2 linked regions of the Persicobacter psychrovividus genome follow. The protein of the gene in region 2 binds, or shares a complex with, the protein of the main gene of each other region. Links are inferred from orthologs where the notes say so. Each region holds a gene or a part of one and is shown on either strand. Other genes may lie near its edges.

Region 1 (8,236 bases), 290 kb from region 2 along the record:
GCTCAGCACTCAGTTCCCTTTTTCCGAAGAAGCGAAACTTGCTAAAGTGGAGCTTTTGGCCTTCATGCTTCAGTACGACGATGCTTTGGACTTGCTGGAAGAGACCCTTTCAATCTCCCCAACCAATGCAGACGCTCTCATACAAAAAGGTGAAATTTTGATCGTGCAGGAAAAATACGAGCAGGCACAGGCCTGTCTGGAATTGGCCCTGACCTTTCATCATGAACCCGCAGAAATATGGTATAACCTTGGGCTTATTGCTCAGGCACAGGAAAACCACCAGGAAGCCATTAATCGCTTCAATCAAGCCCTTGAAACGGACCCTAAACTTGATGGGGCCTGGCTGGATTTAGGCTACAACCTTGAAATGGTGGACCGCCCTGAAGATGCCAAAAAATGTTACGAGCACTTCCTGAATCTCGACCCTTTCTCCTCTACGGCCTGGTTTAACCTTGGCGTGGTATGTTGCAGGCTCGAAGACATGGAAAGAGCCATTGAAGCTTATGACTTTGCCCGTACCCTTGAGGAGGATTTCGCTTCGGCGCATTTCAACCTGGGGAATGTGTATATGAATGTTGAGCAATTTGACAAAGCTGCCCAATGCTACCAGACGGTTCTTGACCTTGAAGGCAGCTCGGGAGAAACCTTTTGTTACCTGGGTGCCGCCCTGGAACACCAGGGGCTTACTCAAAAGGCCGTGAAAAAATACAAAGCCGCCGTTGATTTTGACAAAGAATACGACGACGCCTGGTTTGGGCTGGCCTCCTGCGCCATCAAAATGAAAAAACCGGCAGAAGCCAAGCATTTTGTTGGAAAAGCACTGGATCTTACGCAGGACAAGCCCGTGTACTGGCTTATTGCCGCTGAAGCGGAACGTTTGCTCGGGAATGTCGAGGCTGCCGAGAAATGCTTCAGAAGTGCCAAAACCTATGGAGGTATCACTGAAGAGTTGTACATTCACTGGTCAATGATGTATTACCAATGCAATGATTTGCAACAAGCCTACAACAAAATATCCGAAGGCCTTGTAGATCTGAAAGATAATGCCAAGCTCAACTTTATTGCTGCGGCATACCTTTTGCTTAATCATCATTACGAACAAGCGATCGAGTACCTGAAAACAGGTTTGGAACTCGATCAAGGCAAGTTCGATTCCCTTTTGGATTTCTTCCCTTCGCGGAAAACCCAAAAGGCTTTATTTGAATTTATTAATCAGTATAGAAAAGATCATATATAATGAACTACTTTTTGAAGGATATCCCTGAAAGGACTCAAAAACCGAGACAATCGGGCTGTACAATGGTCATGGACAAAGGCCTTAGCCTTAGACAAGTCGAGGACTTTTTGAGCAGTGCTGGAGCATACACAGATATCGTGAAGTTGGGATTCGGGACATCCGCGGTTACGCCTAACCTTCAGGAAAAAATCAACCTGTACAAAGAAGCGGGTATTCCTACCTATTTCGGTGGAACACTTTTCGAGGCTTTCCTTGTACGTGGCCAGTTTGAAGATTATGTGCGCACCTTGCATAAATTTGGTGTTGAGCATGTAGAGGTTTCTGACGGATCTATTGAATTGCCGCACGATGTAAAGTGTGAGTACATTCATAAGCTTTCAAAGGAGTTCACCGTACTTTCTGAAGTAGGCTCTAAAGATGCTGAAAAGATTATCCCTCCATACAAATGGATTCAGTTCATGCAGGCTGAGCTTGACGCTGGCGCATGGAAGGTGATCGGCGAGGCCCGTGAGGGAGGAAATGTGGGTCTTTTCCGTTCTTCAGGAGAGGTACGCTCAGGATTGGTAGAAGAAATTTTGACAAAAATTCCTTCAGAAAAAATCATCTGGGAAGCCCCTCAAAAAACACAGCAGGTATGGTTCATCAAACTTTGTGGCCCGAATGTAAATGTTGGAAACATTGCGCCTAACGAGGTTATTCCATTGGAAACAATCCGTTTGGGACTCCGTGGCGATACCTTTATGGATTTTCTATCCAATAAAAACTTTGAAGAAACGATCATCTAAAGCTCTTTTCTTGCACAATATTGAAGCGATCTGTCATTGGCAGATCGCTTTTTTATTTTCCATTCCTTGATCATTTAGGTATATTTATCCTTCATAAACACAGCAAGGCTCTTGCTCAATGTATAATTTACGAATTCATGAAATCCCAAATTACACTTTTTCTTAAAGGAGTCGCCATGGGCGCTGCCGATGTTGTCCCTGGCGTATCAGGAGGAACCATTGCCTTTATCACTGGCATTTACGAAACCCTGATCAACAGCATTAAATCGGTCAATGCTACCGCCCTGAAATTGCTGTTTTCTTTCCAGCTCAAAGCTTTTTGGGAATACATTAACGGAACATTTTTACTGATCCTGTTCGCGGGTATTGCCACAAGCGTACTCTCTTTGGCCAAACTGATCACCTACCTGCTCGAACACCACCCGATCCCAATCTGGTCATGCTTCTTTGGGCTGATCATCATATCGGCAATTTTAGTCGGCAAGCAAATCAGAAAATGGTCTGTCCCTGTATTACTGACAGGAATCGCAGGTATTGCGATAGCCTATTTTGTAACCGTAGCTACACCTACAAGCACCCCAGAAAACTATGGCTTTATCTTTTTATCGGGCGCCATTGCCATATGTGCAATGATACTCCCAGGAATTTCTGGAAGTTTTTTGTTGTTAATTCTCGGAAAATACGCTTTTATATTAAACGCGATTAAGAATTTACAATTGGACGTCATTGCTGTCTTTGGTGCAGGCTGTGTCCTCGGTTTGGCGTTATTCAGCCGTTTTATCTCCTGGTTACTTTCCAAATACCACGATTTAGCGGTAGCGCTGCTGTCTGGCTTCATGATCGGCTCCCTGAACAAAGTGTGGCCGTGGAAAGAAGTGCTTTCAACACGCATCAACAGCCACGGGGAAGAAGTAGCCCTGATCACCAAAAATATTTTACCAAGCACCTATGGACAACATGCCAATCCGCAAACACTGGTTGCGATCATTTGTATTGTGGGGGCTATTGCATTGGTGTTCGGATTGGATTATTTTGCTTCAAGAAGCAATACCAAACAAGCATAGCGCATTGTCCTAAACCTTTTAATTCAACCCTATGAAACTTTTAGGCCTTATTGGAGAAACCCTCGACTACTCTTTCTCAGAAAAATATTTTACAGAAAAATTCAAGAAAGAAGATATTGAGGGTTTTGACTACAAACTATTTGAAATTCCTAACATTGAATCTTTCCCTGAACTGTTGGAAACCAACCCCAATTTTGCAGGGATCAATGTTACGATTCCATACAAAAACGACATTATCCCGTACTTGAAATCCCTCGATGAAAGTGCCCAGAAAATTGGTGCCGTAAATGTGATTAAATTTACAGATCAGGGGCTTGTTGGTTATAACTCCGACTATTATGGCTTCAGGAATTCCGTCACGAAATGGATCGGGGAAAACCTCAGCAATATTACCGATGCGCTCGTATTGGGCACCGGAGGCGCTTCAAAGGCCGTTCGCGTTGCTTTAACCGATATGGGGATCAATGTGAAAATGGTATCAAGAGATCCGCAGAAAGCAGACTATACCTATAAAGCGCTGAAAGAAAACCCTGAATTGGTTGCCACACACACTCTGATTGTCAATACCACGCCCCTGGGCACCGCACCCAACGAACTTGACAAGGTTGATTTGCCTTACGAAGCCCTAACCTCCAAGCATTATTTGTACGATGTGGTGTATAATCCGGAGATTACAGCCTTTATGCAAGAAGGATTACGCAAAGGAGGGAAGGCCAAAAATGGGTACGAAATGTTAGTACTTCAGGCAGAGAAAAGCTGGGAGATTTGGCTGGATGGCCAAACGCCTGTAGCCCCACAAAGCGAAACAACATAATTTAGATTCACCAATAGGAAAATGGAGTTTAAACTGACCTCAGAGTATAAGCCAATGGGCGACCAGCCTCAGGCAATTGCAGAACTTACCCAGGGCCTTGCCAATCAGGAGCGTTTTCAGACCCTGCTCGGTGCAACAGGTACGGGAAAGACCTTCACCATGGCCAATGTGATCGCCCAGTCGGGGAAGCCCACATTGGTATTGGCGCACAATAAAACTTTGGCGGCTCAGCTTTATGGCGAGTTTAAGCAGTTTTTCCCCGAAAATGCGGTGGAATACTTCATTTCCTATTATGACTATTACCAACCCGAAGCCTACATTGCGGCCACCAATACCTTCATTGAGAAAGACCTGATGATCAATGAAGAAATTGAAAAATTGCGATTAAAGGCCACCTCGCAGCTTTTAACAGGCCGCAGGGATGTGATTGTTGTCGCTTCGGTATCCTGTATTTATGGTATCGGTAACCCCGAAGAGTTTGGCAAAAATGTGCTCTCTTTCAAAGTCGGAGACAGCGTGCCGAGAAATCAGTTTTTGTTTGCGCTCGTGGATATTCTTTATAGCCGCACTGAAGGGGAATTCCGTCGGGGAACTTTCAGGGTAAAGGGCGATACCGTGGATATCTATCTCGCCTATGCCGATTTTGCCTACCGATTCTACTTTTGGGGAGATGAAATTGAGGCCATTCAGACCATCGACCCAGCATCTGGCAGAAAAATTTCCGATGAAACCGCCACCACCATCTTTCCTGCCAACCTTTTTGTTACAGGCAAAGACACCATACAGGAGGCTATCAAGCAAATTCAGGATGATATGGTCAAGCAGATTCGCTTCTTTGATGAAGAAGGCCGACCAGAAGAATCCAAGCGTATTCAGGAACGTACAGAATTCGATCTGGAGATGATCCGTGAGCTGGGCTATTGTTCGGGCGTCGAAAACTATTCCCGCTATTTCGACCGACGACAACCTGGCCAGCGCCCCTTCTGCCTGCTGGATTATTTCCCCGACGATTATTTGATTATGATTGATGAAAGCCACGTAACCTTGCCTCAGGTACGCGCCATGTATGGTGGCGACCGTGCGCGTAAAGTAAACCTGGTAGATTATGGCTGGCGGCTACCAGCAGCAATGGATAACCGTCCGCTGAAGTTTGAAGAATTTGAAGGGATGATTAACCAGATGGTCTTTGTCTCCGCCACACCTGCAGATTACGAACTCCGCCAGTCTGACGGCGTTATTGTGGAGCAGATCATTCGACCAACAGGGCTGCTGGATCCCAAAATTGAGGTGCGCCCATCCATCAATCAGATTGATGATTTGATGGAGGAAATCGACAATCGAATCCAACGTGATGAGCGAACGTTGGTAACGACCTTGACCAAGCGAATGGCGGAAGAGTTGACCAAGTTCCTTGAGCGTGCCAATATTAAATGTGCATACATACACTCGGAAGTCAAAACCCTCGACAGGGTGGAAATTCTGCGTGAATTACGCCTCGGTACTTACGATGTGCTCGTTGGGGTAAACTTGTTAAGAGAAGGCCTTGATCTGCCAGAAGTTTCCCTGGTAGCCATTCTTGATGCTGATAAAGAAGGCTTCCTGCGCTCTACAAAATCCCTGATTCAGACCATTGGCCGAGCCGCCCGTAATGAGGATGGTACGGTGATTATGTATGCCGACAAAATGACCGATTCCATGAATACGGCCATTGAGGAAACCAACCGACGACGTTCAATTCAGCAAGCCTACAATGAGGAACATGGCATCACGCCGAAAACGATACGTAAATCTCGTGAGGAAATTCTCGGGCAAACCAAAGTGGCTGATAATAAAAAAGAGGCACAAGAATATTATGTAGAGGAAAACCAGCCTTCACTTGCCGCCGACCCTGTTTTGCAGTATGCGAAAAAGGAGGACATCGAAAAGATGATCGCCAAAACACAGAAAGAAATGGAAAAAGCGGCCAAAGCACTCGACTTTATCGCTGCCGCAAAATTGCGGGATGAACTCTTCGCCCTCAAAGCCCAGCTGGAGAAATAATGCGGTTCAAAATCCCAAATCGAGCTGTTGACCACCTGAAGCAAATTCCTGAAATGGCTTTACTGATTCAGCATTGCCCCAATTATGCCCCCAGGGAGATCATCAAAGATCCCTTTGAGGGCATGGTTTACAACATCATCTTTCAGCAAATTTCCTTCGAAGCTGGCCTGACTGTTTTCAAACGCTTCTCCCGTTTATTCCCTCAGGGCATTACCCCTACACACCTGCTGGCCATACCCACAGATCAATTACAGGCCTGTGGTTTATCTTTCAGAAAAGTGGCCTACTGCCAGAATATTGCACAGGCATTTCTTAAAAAGCCCCTTTTTTTCAGTCGTCAGAACTTACTGACAGAAGACACCGAAACCATCAGCACTAAACTACAAAGCATCAAGGGAGTTGGCCAATGGACGGTTCAAATGTTCCTGATGTTTACCTTACAAAAAGAAGATGTTCGTGCTTTTGGAGATTTGGCCATCAGAAAAGGCATCGCATGGCTCATGCAATCCGATGGCGAACTCAGCAGAACAGACTTCAAAAAATTCACGGACCGTTGCGCACCTTACAATACGTATGCACATTTCTTCCTCTGGGAAATAACCCTGCAGCAGTTCTTTAAGTACCCCAGTATTTTTCACCTTCCTATCCAACAATAATCATATTACTTAGATTATTATTCCCCCTAAATAATCAATCCCCGATTTTCGGGCTAAATCCTTTCAAAAACGGCCCGCTATTCTAAAAATATTTCAATAAAGACTTATATTGACAGTACATTAATTCAACTCCTTTATGCTGTTAATTGCGCTATTAATTATTGTCGGAATTATCCTTTTGCTCGTAGAAGTCATCTTCGTTCCTGGAACTACTTTTGTGGGCGTAATCGGGGCTATTGCCGTGATTTTCGGGATTTATCTTTCCTACACTGAGTTAGGCACAAGTGCTGGTCATTGGGTATTGGCAGGCTCTTCAGTGGTAGGCATCATCCTATCTATTTATGCCTTTCAGTCCAAACCATGGTTGAAAATGTCTAACCAATCGTCTGTTGAAGGTCGTGTCAATACTCGGGATGCTATCGGGCTGATGATCGGACAAGAAGGCTTGACCACTTCTGCCTTGAAACCTGTAGGCAAAGCACTCTTTGGTGAAACCGAAGAGGAGGTCAGTACCCGAGGGCTATTTCTGGAGGCTGGCACAGCCATCGAAATCATTGAAATTTATAAAAACAAAATAATTGTTCAACCTTTAAAAATTAAAGAATGACACCATTTGCTCCTATTATCGCGATATTACTCGGGATATTTTTATTTTTTATTATTCTATATTTTATCCCAGTAAACCTATGGATTACTGCGCTATTCTCTGGGGTGAGAATTAGTCTTGGCGAATTGGTAGCAATGCGTATTCGTAAAGTGCCACCAAGCATTATCGTTAATCCTTTGATTACGGCCACAAAAGCAGGATTGAAAATTTCCACCAATGATCTGGAAACCCACTACCTTGCGGGTGGTGATGTGCAGAATATCGTACGTGCACTAATTTCTGCGGACAAAGCCAATATCGGATTGAACTTCAAATCAGCTACTGCTATTGACCTTGCGGGTAGAGATGTATTTGAAGCCGTACAGATTTCCGTAAATCCTAAAGTGATCACCACGCCAAAAGTAGCTGCTGTAGCTGCCGATGGTATTCAGTTGATTGCCACTGCCCGTGTAACGGTTCGTGCCAACATTCAGCAGTATGTCGGTGGTGCTGGTGAAGATACTATCCTCGCTCGTGTGGGTGAAGGTATCGTAACCTCGATTGGTTCCGCTCAGTCTCATAAAGAAGTATTGGAAAACCCTGATAAGATTTCAAAACTCGTATTGCAACGCGGTTTGGATGCAGGGACTGCTTTCGAGATTTTGTCGATTGATATTGCAGATGTAGATGTAGGAAAGAACATCGGTGCGATATTACAGACTGATCAGGCACAAGCCGATTTGAAGGTCGCGGAAGCAAAAGCGGAAGAGCGCCGCGCAATGGCTGTTGCTGAAGAGCAGGAGATGAAGGCTAAAACACAAGAAGCCCGCTCTAAAGTAATTCAGGCAGAAACCTCTATTCCATTGGCCATTGCGGAAGCTTTCAGAAATGGCAACCTTGGCGTAATGGATTATTACAAATTCCAGAATATTCAGGCGGACACGGACATGCGTCGTTCAATTTCTGATGATGATGATTCATCTACCGATAAATAATCGGTCATAAAACTAAAAAACGGCAAGCCTCATTTGAAGCTTGCCGTTTTTTTTGGTCT
Region 2 (8,326 bases):
GTTACAGGAGTTTCTGTATTACCAATATTGAAACCGTTCTCTTTCAAACCGCTCTGCAAAGCATTCACGATTGTCCAAAGTTTATCTTTTGCCGGAGAGTTTTTCAACATTTCCAGACGCTTCAGGTTTCCTTCAACGATCGGCATAGGCAATGATTTCGCAAAAATTTGCGAACGCATGCTGTAACGCAAGTATTTCACGATCTTGTGGTCACCAGCAACAAATGCACCGATAGAAGCCATAGATTTGGCAAAAGTTGAGAAGTAAAGATCGATACCGTCCTGGCAACCCAATTGCTCACCAGTACCTGCACCTGTTTTACCCATTGTACCGAAACCGTGCGCATCATCAACGAACAAACGGAAGTCGAATTTCTCTTTCAGCTTGATAACTTCTGCCAAAGCGCCCATCGCACCCGACATCCCGAAAACACCTTCGGTAATCACCAAGACACCGCCACCGGTTTCTTTCGCCAAACGCTCCGCACGCTCCAGCTGCTTCTCCAGGGATTCCATATCGTTATGAGTATAAACGAAACGTTTACCGATATGAAGACGAAGACCATCAAGGATACAAGCATGGCTTTCTGCATCGTAAACTACGACATCGCGACGGTCCAATACCGCATCAATAATTGATACTACCCCTTGGTAACCGAAGTTCAGCAAGAAACAATCTTCCTTCCCTACGAAATCCGCCAACTCACGCTCCAACTGCTCGTGCTTAGTGGTATTTCCAGACATGATACGCGCACCCATTGGGTATGCTAATCCCCAGTTTGCAGTAGCATCAGCATCCGCCTTACGCACCTCAGGATCGTTCGCCAAACCCAAATAATTGTTCAACGACCAGTTCAATACCTGACGGCCTTGGAAGTTCATACGAGGACCAATCTCCCCTTCCAACTTAGGAAACATGTAGTAACCTTCGTCTACATCTGAGTATTTTCCAAGAGGCGTGTTTTTTGCATCACACTTAGCAAATAAATCCATATAGAATATTTTTAATCAACGAAAAAATGCTTTTCAAATAAGCCACAAAGGTACACAAAAAAGCTTCATACCCAAAATGATGAGGGTAGAAGCCTTTCAATTTCTATAAGAGTAATGTTTTTATTTACAACAAATTAGTTGATCCTTTCGATTTTCGCACCCAATGCACGCAAGCGTTCATCGATGTCCTGATAACCGCGGTCAATCTGCTCTACATTGTCGATCACGCTGGTACCTGTGGCCGAAAGGGCGGCAATCAGCAAAGAAACTCCGGCACGGATATCCGGGCTGGTCATGCGAATACCACGGAGCGGATATTTTCTATCCAGGCCAATAACAGTAGCCCTGTGAGGATCACAAAGGATGATCTGCGCCCCCATGTCGATCAGTTTATCGGTAAAGAACAAACGGGACTCAAACATTTTCTGGTGAATCAGTACGGTACCTTTCGCCTGCGTTGCCACCACCAATAGAATGGACAGCAAATCAGGGGTGAAGCCCGGCCAGATAGCATCGGCGATGGTCAGGATTGAGCCATCAATGAAGGTATCAATCTCATAATGTTCCTGAGCAGGAATAAAAAGATCGTCCCCTTTTTCTTCAATGCGAATACCCAGTTTTCGGAACGTATTTGGGATTAAACCCAATTGATCGATACGTACATTTTTGATGGTAATTTCGGACTTCGTCATGGCAGCGAGGCCAATAAAGCTCCCAATCTCAATCATGTCAGGAAGCAGGGTATGTGTGGTACCACCAAGTACCTCGACCCCTTCGATTTCCAGCAAATTGGACCCGATGCCTGAGATGTTGGCACCCATACGGTTGAGCATTTTGCACAACTGCTGCAAGTAAGGCTCACAAGCGGCATTGTAAATGGTTGTTTTTCCTTTTGCAAGTACGGCCGCCATTACCAAATTGGCAGTTCCTGTTACAGAGGCTTCATCCAGAAGAATATACTTGCCCGTAAGCTGCTCCGCTTTCACGAAATAACGATGGCGCTGTGCATCAAAATCAAAGTTTGCCCCGAGTTGCTTCAGTCCTATAAAGTGGGTATCAAGACGGCGGCGGCCAATTTTATCACCACCAGGCTGAGGCATTTGTGCTTCACCGAAACGCGCCAACAGTGGGCCTATCAGCATAATGGATCCACGCAAGGAGGAGGCCTTGCTGCGGAATGTTTCTGTTTCGAGGAATTTCAGGTCAACCCCTGAGGCCTCAAATCGGTAACTGCCTTTTTCTTCAAGCTGATCGACTTTTACGCCGAAATCCTTCAGCAATTCGATTTGCTTATTGACATCCCTGATATTGGGAATATTGTGGATGGTTACAGGTTCTGAGGTCAACAGAACTGCACTTAGAATTTGCAGTGCCTCATTCTTTGCGCCCTGAGGAGTGATCTCACCGCTCAGTGATGCGCCACCCTCTATTTTGAATGCTGCCATGGATTTTTATGATTATTGAGTCTTAAAACAAATTTAGCAAAGCCTATGCTGCCACCCGAATGCTTTGTAATAAGTTAAACAAGAAATTGGGGATCTCCGACTGAATGTATGAATTTCCGAAGATAAAAGCTGCATATTTTTTGAAGGGACAAATCTAAAAAAAAGGAGGCTGTTTCGGCCTCCTTTTTTAATATAATTAATTTTTTCTTTTTCGGTAGTTGTTGCCTTTCCCTTGGCCTCCCCTGTTCTGCCCGCTGTTTCTGTTGTTGTTATTGTTGCGGCGATCATTGGAGAAGTTTCTCCGGCGGTTGTTATTGGAAAAGTTTCTGCCAGTCCTGTTTGGTGTTCCACTGCTGGCCAAAAGGTTATCTTCAAGAATTTTGTCGTTATCAAACTTGACACTCCCTCGGGAGATCCGCTTGATATCATCCAAAATCAGACGATCATCGACATTATCACGGTTCCATTGCAGGTAGAAGATTTTCATCAGCTTCCCGATCGTTACCACTGCCCCGATCAGCTCTTCCTCGTCTTCAATTTCCGAAGCCTTGGCAATCATGTTTTCGATATTACGGCCATAGTGTCGGTAGCGAGGCTGCCCACCCAAGTAAGGGACCGTTTGTGGCTTTTTGTGGATGCTTGCTGGCTCTGGACACTCAAAAGGAGCGTCAACATCAAGCTTGAAATCAGTAATGATGTACAAATCATCCCAAAGACGTTGCGCATATTCCGGAGAGTCCTTCATTTTATTTGGGGTCAGCTCCTTCATCAGGTGAATCAGTGCAAAAGCGGCTTTGGTGCGCTCTTGTCGATCTTCAATACTGACTACATGAGCAGCAAGCTCCTGAATATTACGACCATATTCCTTTTGTAAGATTTCGGATTTGGTGGTATTGTAATTATGCATATATCTGAATATTTTCTTTGCTTTAGGATGAGTTACGCAATGGCAAAGCCGTTGGCGCAAAACAAACACGATAATCTATTAAAAAAATTGCTTGCCTTTACTCCACAATATGCAGCTTGGCAAAACTCAGCAGCAGGGTTTTATCTCCTACCAGTTCAAAGTTCACTTGTGCTTTTGGTGCCGCACCGTTCAAATCAAGCCGGACAACCTTTCCGAAGCCAAACTTAAGATGTTCTACTTTTTGCCCTACGGCCAGCAGACTCGGATCACTTGGTGTAAATCCTGATGACGGCTTATGATCTACCTGCGGACTTTTGCGGTTGGCCAATGGATTATTATTGACGAGGTTTTTAGCATACTGCGCTCCGGATGTTCCCTTGCTGTTCATGAAGTTTGACCCCAGCCCAGAAGGGTTAACGCTTGGTGCAGCATCATTGAAACTCACCTGTCGGGTCTTTTTGGCCACGTTGAGCAAGTTCGAATCCACCTCTTCTAAAAAGCGTGAAGGCTCACAATTGACCAATTTACCAAATCGGTAGCGATTCATTGCAAAAGAAAGTGTTAATTTTTGCTCGGCACGTGTTATGGCCACATAAAACAAACGGCGTTCCTCCTCCAAATCATCTCTTGAGGCCATCATCATGGTCGAGGGAAATAATTCCTCTTCCATACCGGTAACAAAAACATGCTTGAATTCAAGCCCTTTCGCCATGTGGATGGTCATCAGCGTGATCACGTCCGGATCATCGTCCTTGGCCTGATCCACTCCTGTGAGTAAAGATACTTCTTGCAGGAATGCATCCAAGGTTTTATCCTCATTTTCTTCGTTATCGACAAACTCTTTGACCGCATTGAGCAATTCCTGCACGTTTTCATAACGGCTCACCCCCTCGACGGTCTTATCTTCGAACAATGCACGCATCAATCCCGAAGCTTTGGCTACTTTTTGTGCCGCCTCGAAAGCATTGAATTTCTCGACATCAATTTGCATGGATTTGATCAGCGTAACATAGCCGTCTACCGCATTGGCTGCCCGTCCGGGAAGGAAAACACGGCACTGCTGAAGGGCTGTCCACAATTCAACGTTTTGCTCTGCGGCATATACCCGAATTTTATCTACCGTACCGGGTCCAATACCACGCTTGGGCAAATTGATCGAGCGCACGACCGCCTGCTCATCGTTGGGATTCAGGGCGACACGGAAATAAGCGATCAGGTCCTTAATTTCCCGACGCTGATAAAAGGAAAGGCCACCAACGATCTTATATTTCAAGTTCGCACGGCGCAAAGCTTCCTCCAGAGAACGTGACTGCGCATTGGTACGATAGAGGATGGCAAAATCCTCGTTATGCCACTGATGGGTCATTTTGGATTCAAAAATCCCCTGGGCAATCAAGCGGGCTTCTTCACTATCCGAAGAGGCTTGCACCAAGTCAATTTTGTCCCCTTCCGCATTGGCCGTCCAGACGTCCTTTTCAATCTGTCCCTGGTTTTTGGCGATCACCCCATTGGCCGCATTTACAATCGTGCTTGTCGATCTGTAATTCTGCTCCAGCTTAATGGTTTTTACCTCAGGAAAATCCTTTTCAAAATTCAGGATATTCTGAATATTGGCACCACGGAATGCATAAATCGACTGGGCATCATCACCTACCACACAGATATTCTGATGCACCCCTGCGAGTTTTTTGACAATCAGGTATTGCGAAACGTTGGTATCCTGAAACTCATCGACCAGAATATATTTGAAACGATGCTGATATTTATGCAAAACATCGGGATGGTCGCGGAACAATACATTGGTATTGAACAGCAGATCATCAAAATCCATCGCTCCCGCCTTGAAACAGCGGATCACATATCGTTTATAAATCTCCCCTAACAATGGGCGCTTGGCGGCCTCATCATCGGCCTTAAACATCGGATTTTTGAGGTACTGATTAAAATCGATGAGGTTATTTTTGGCATTGGAAATACGGCTGTAAACGGCATTGGCTTTATACACCTTGTCGTCCAGTTGCATTTCTTTGACAATCGTCTTGATCAAGGATTTGGTATCGTCCGCATCGTAGATGGTGAAGTTGGACGGATAGCCGAGCTTTTCACACTCAAAGCGCAAAATTTTGGCAAATACCGAGTGAAAAGTCCCCATCCAAAGGTTGCGGGCCTCATTCCCCACTTCCTTTTCAATACGCTCGCGCATTTCACGTGCCGCCTTATTGGTAAAGGTCAGCGACATGATTGAGAATGGATCCACCCCATGAGCGCGCATCAGGTGGGCAATCCGGAAGGTCAGCACCCTCGTTTTCCCTGATCCTGCCCCAGCGATAATCATCGTTGCTCCTTCAGTATTCACTACACCCTCTCGCTGTGGTGCATTCAGTAGATCCAAATAATTCATTTCGTTTGCGTAATCGTGATTAATATTCAATGGCCAAAAAACAAATATAACGCTTTTGGCGGGATTATTCTCATTCGTGGAAGGTGGTATTCCACCAGGGGCAGGCTAACTTTATTGGTCCCGGAGGAGTTCTCTTTTCAGGGAACGCCCATGGTGGGCGCTGTGAGCCTGGGAGGTTGGCTCCACTGCCAGCAATTCAACAAATCGCTGAAGGTCTTTGGTTTCAGCAAAAGCTAAAATTACAGGTCTCCACCAACAAAATACGATATAATCACAAATTTGCATTAAATTTGCACGGTTTCCTTTCCGCGCCAGGATGCTCCCCTCGGGTAATCATCTTGCTGCGAAGGCATTACAACAGACAGAATAATCATTCATTTAAAAATATAAAAATGATCGTAATCGATAATCAGGTCATCAGCGACGATATCAAAGAACAAAAATTTGTTTGCGATCTTAGTAAATGTAAAGGCGCATGTTGTGTTGAGGGCGACCTCGGTGCACCATTAGAGGCTGAGGAACTTCCTATTCTCGAGGAGGTTTATGAGCAGGTAAAGCCCTATATGACTGAGGAAGGCATTAAAGCCGTTGAGGAGCAAGGTACTTATGTAAAAGATTGGGAGGACGACTATTCGACGCCTATCATTGACGGGAAAGAATGCGCCTATGCCAATATTGAGGCGGACGGCACCTTGAAATGTGCGATTGAACAAGCGTATCTGGACAAGAAAATCTCTTATTATAAGCCAATCAGTTGCCACCTGTACCCGATCCGGGTGACTAAATACGACCAGTATGATGCACTGAACTATGACCGTTGGGACATCTGCGCCGACGCCTGTACGTTGGGCGAGAAACTCAAAGTACCGGTTTATAAATTTTTGCAGGGACCATTGGAACGCAAGTACGGTGAAAAATGGTACCGCAAATTGTGTAAGCAAATTGAGGATGAGGAGGCGAAGTAATCGCTTGAAGATATAGAAAAGGCTTACCGTGTGGTAAGCCTTTTTTTTGTGTCTTGATTTAGATGCTGATTTGCATGATTAGTAAGGATTAGCTTGATTGGCGTGATCTCGTAAAGACGTAATTATTTACATCTAACACCATACTGATTTTCACCTATCGCGAGCGTCCCTCTCGTGACAGGCCATACCAAGTTATATTTAATATTTCCGTTACCAACACTGCCCAGAGGACAATAAAAAATCATGGGAATCATGGTCCCTTAACACGCCTATTTTTCTACCTCACGGTATGGACGTTACGTGCAACGTCCATACTGATTTGGTACTCTTGATTTGGTTCTCATGAACCGATTAGCAAGGTATTATTCTTCCTCTTCGATAACTGACACCGGCACTTCCGATGAGTTGAATACTGCCCAGGTTACTTCTTTCCCATAAATAAATTTTTCTTTTTTTACGGGAACAGGCTCTACAACTTGTTGTGTTGCGGATTTAGGAGGGGTAAAATCTTTGATTATGCATTTTAAATAATCCTTTCCATCCTTGACAATCACAGCATCTATCCAACTACCTCTAAGGGTTGAGTTCCACTCATCAAATTTGATTAACTCTCCATTTTTTAAATAATAAAACGCTTCGTTACCAATAAACCACACACCACCATTCGCACCCTGATAACTTTCCATCGTCACCACCGATTTCTCATTATATTTGATGTTTTTGACTTCTTTTTCCGTTTGCTCATAAATCCCCCCATAACTTGAGCCACTTGGGCTGTACACCACTCCATTTTCGCCTTCAATATACCCACTACCTGCTGACTTATAATCCAACCATTGCCCATCAATTTGCTTATAATTTTTCCACAATGTTCTCATGTATTTAACACCATTTGATGCCTGAAAAACTTGATATGGCTTAGTTGTAGGTAATCCACCATCATTCTTCTTGGTATAAAACTGCACAGAATTATCTACTGAAATTACGAACATTCCCTTAGCCGCACGAATCCATATTTCCCCGTCTGCCAATTTCCAAACTCCTTTAAAACCTTTAGCCAATTTAGGGTCCTGTCCTTCTAATAATTTAGTCAATTTTCCTTCACTATATTGATGCACTTGATCTTTATCGTAAATAAACAAAGTGCCATCTTGACCCTGAGTATGTTTCATCAAATAGTCTTTGCCCGGAACGGTCACCACATCCACTTCCTTCCCATCGACTACCTTCTTAATAACCGCCTTGTCCAAACGAATATTTTCGCCATCCACCTGCATTGTTGAGGCCAACAAGTCTAATTCCTTAGAATCGTTAACAAGACTCCATGTTGGAGCAAACATTTCATAATTTGGCCCAGCTGAAATAGAACTAACTTGTGTAATTCCAGTGTTTGAATATCCCTTTTTCGGTGGAGTAACATTCTTAAAGTTATTCTTTGGCAAGCCTCCATCTAAAAACCATATCTTACCTTGATGGTCGGCTACCATATCGTAGATTCTTGTGTTTTTGCCTAAGAAGTGGCCTTTAGTTAAATCGAATTGTTGTACCACCTTTTTACCATTTAATAAAAAGACAGACTTATCCGTTGCTATCCACAACTGATCCCCGAGCCCTTC

What was found.
Region 1: the proteins of AABK40_RS10880 (region 2) and uvrB are in contact, whole or in part, in a crystal structure (PDB 7EGT), measured with the Thermus thermophilus proteins. The link is inferred for Persicobacter psychrovividus from one-to-one orthologs. Residues at the interface, in WP_096412145.1 of Thermus thermophilus: His654, Arg656, Phe657, Gln666, Asp668, Glu669, Lys680, Arg681, Leu682, Ser683, Lys685, Tyr686, Ala687; in WP_096411307.1 of Thermus thermophilus: Glu23, Leu25, Arg26, Asp27, Gly28, Glu29, Arg30, Phe31, Arg55, Glu326, Asp327, Phe328, Glu379, Ser382, Gln383, His398, Gly400, Arg401.

Annotation. Positions count from the first base shown.
Region 1 is NZ_AP025292.1:2,846,406-2,854,641, forward strand. What follows is about bases 3,515-6,430. They hold uvrB (excinuclease ABC subunit UvrB), read left to right. Parts: upstream 3,515-3,921; coding sequence 3,922-5,940; downstream 5,941-6,430. Other genes in these bases: AABK40_RS12220 (shikimate dehydrogenase family protein), read left to right, coding at 3,515-3,900; AABK40_RS12230 (DNA-3-methyladenine glycosylase family protein), read left to right, coding at 5,940-6,430. Also shown: AABK40_RS12205 (tetratricopeptide repeat protein), read left to right, coding at 1-1,237; AABK40_RS12210 (phosphosulfolactate synthase), read left to right, coding at 1,237-2,022; AABK40_RS12215 (polyprenyl-phosphate transporter), read left to right, coding at 2,160-3,086; more of AABK40_RS12220, read left to right, coding at 3,118-3,514; more of AABK40_RS12230, read left to right, coding at 6,431-6,596; AABK40_RS12235 (NfeD family protein), read left to right, coding at 6,733-7,203; flotillin-like protein FloA, read left to right, coding at 7,200-8,177. UniProt on the Escherichia coli protein: The UvrABC repair system catalyzes the recognition and processing of DNA lesions. A damage recognition complex composed of 2 UvrA and 2 UvrB subunits scans DNA for abnormalities.
Region 2 is NZ_AP025292.1:2,557,025-2,565,350, forward strand. Bases 3,094-6,099 are described here. They hold AABK40_RS10880 (ATP-dependent helicase), read right to left. Parts: upstream 5,746-6,099; coding sequence 3,442-5,745; downstream 3,094-3,441. Other genes in these bases: AABK40_RS10875 (DUF4290 domain-containing protein), read right to left, coding at 3,094-3,344. In the rest of the region: AABK40_RS10865 (aminotransferase class I/II-fold pyridoxal phosphate-dependent enzyme), read right to left, coding at 1-992; murA (UDP-N-acetylglucosamine 1-carboxyvinyltransferase), read right to left, coding at 1,127-2,437; more of AABK40_RS10875, read right to left, coding at 2,634-3,093; AABK40_RS10885 (DUF3109 family protein), read left to right, coding at 6,138-6,710; AABK40_RS10890 (ligand-binding sensor domain-containing protein), read right to left, coding at 7,073-8,326. UniProt on the Escherichia coli protein: A helicase with DNA-dependent ATPase activity. Unwinds DNA duplexes with 3'-5' polarity. Translocates on single-stranded DNA with 3'-5' polarity. Initiates unwinding more efficiently from a nicked substrate than double-stranded DNA.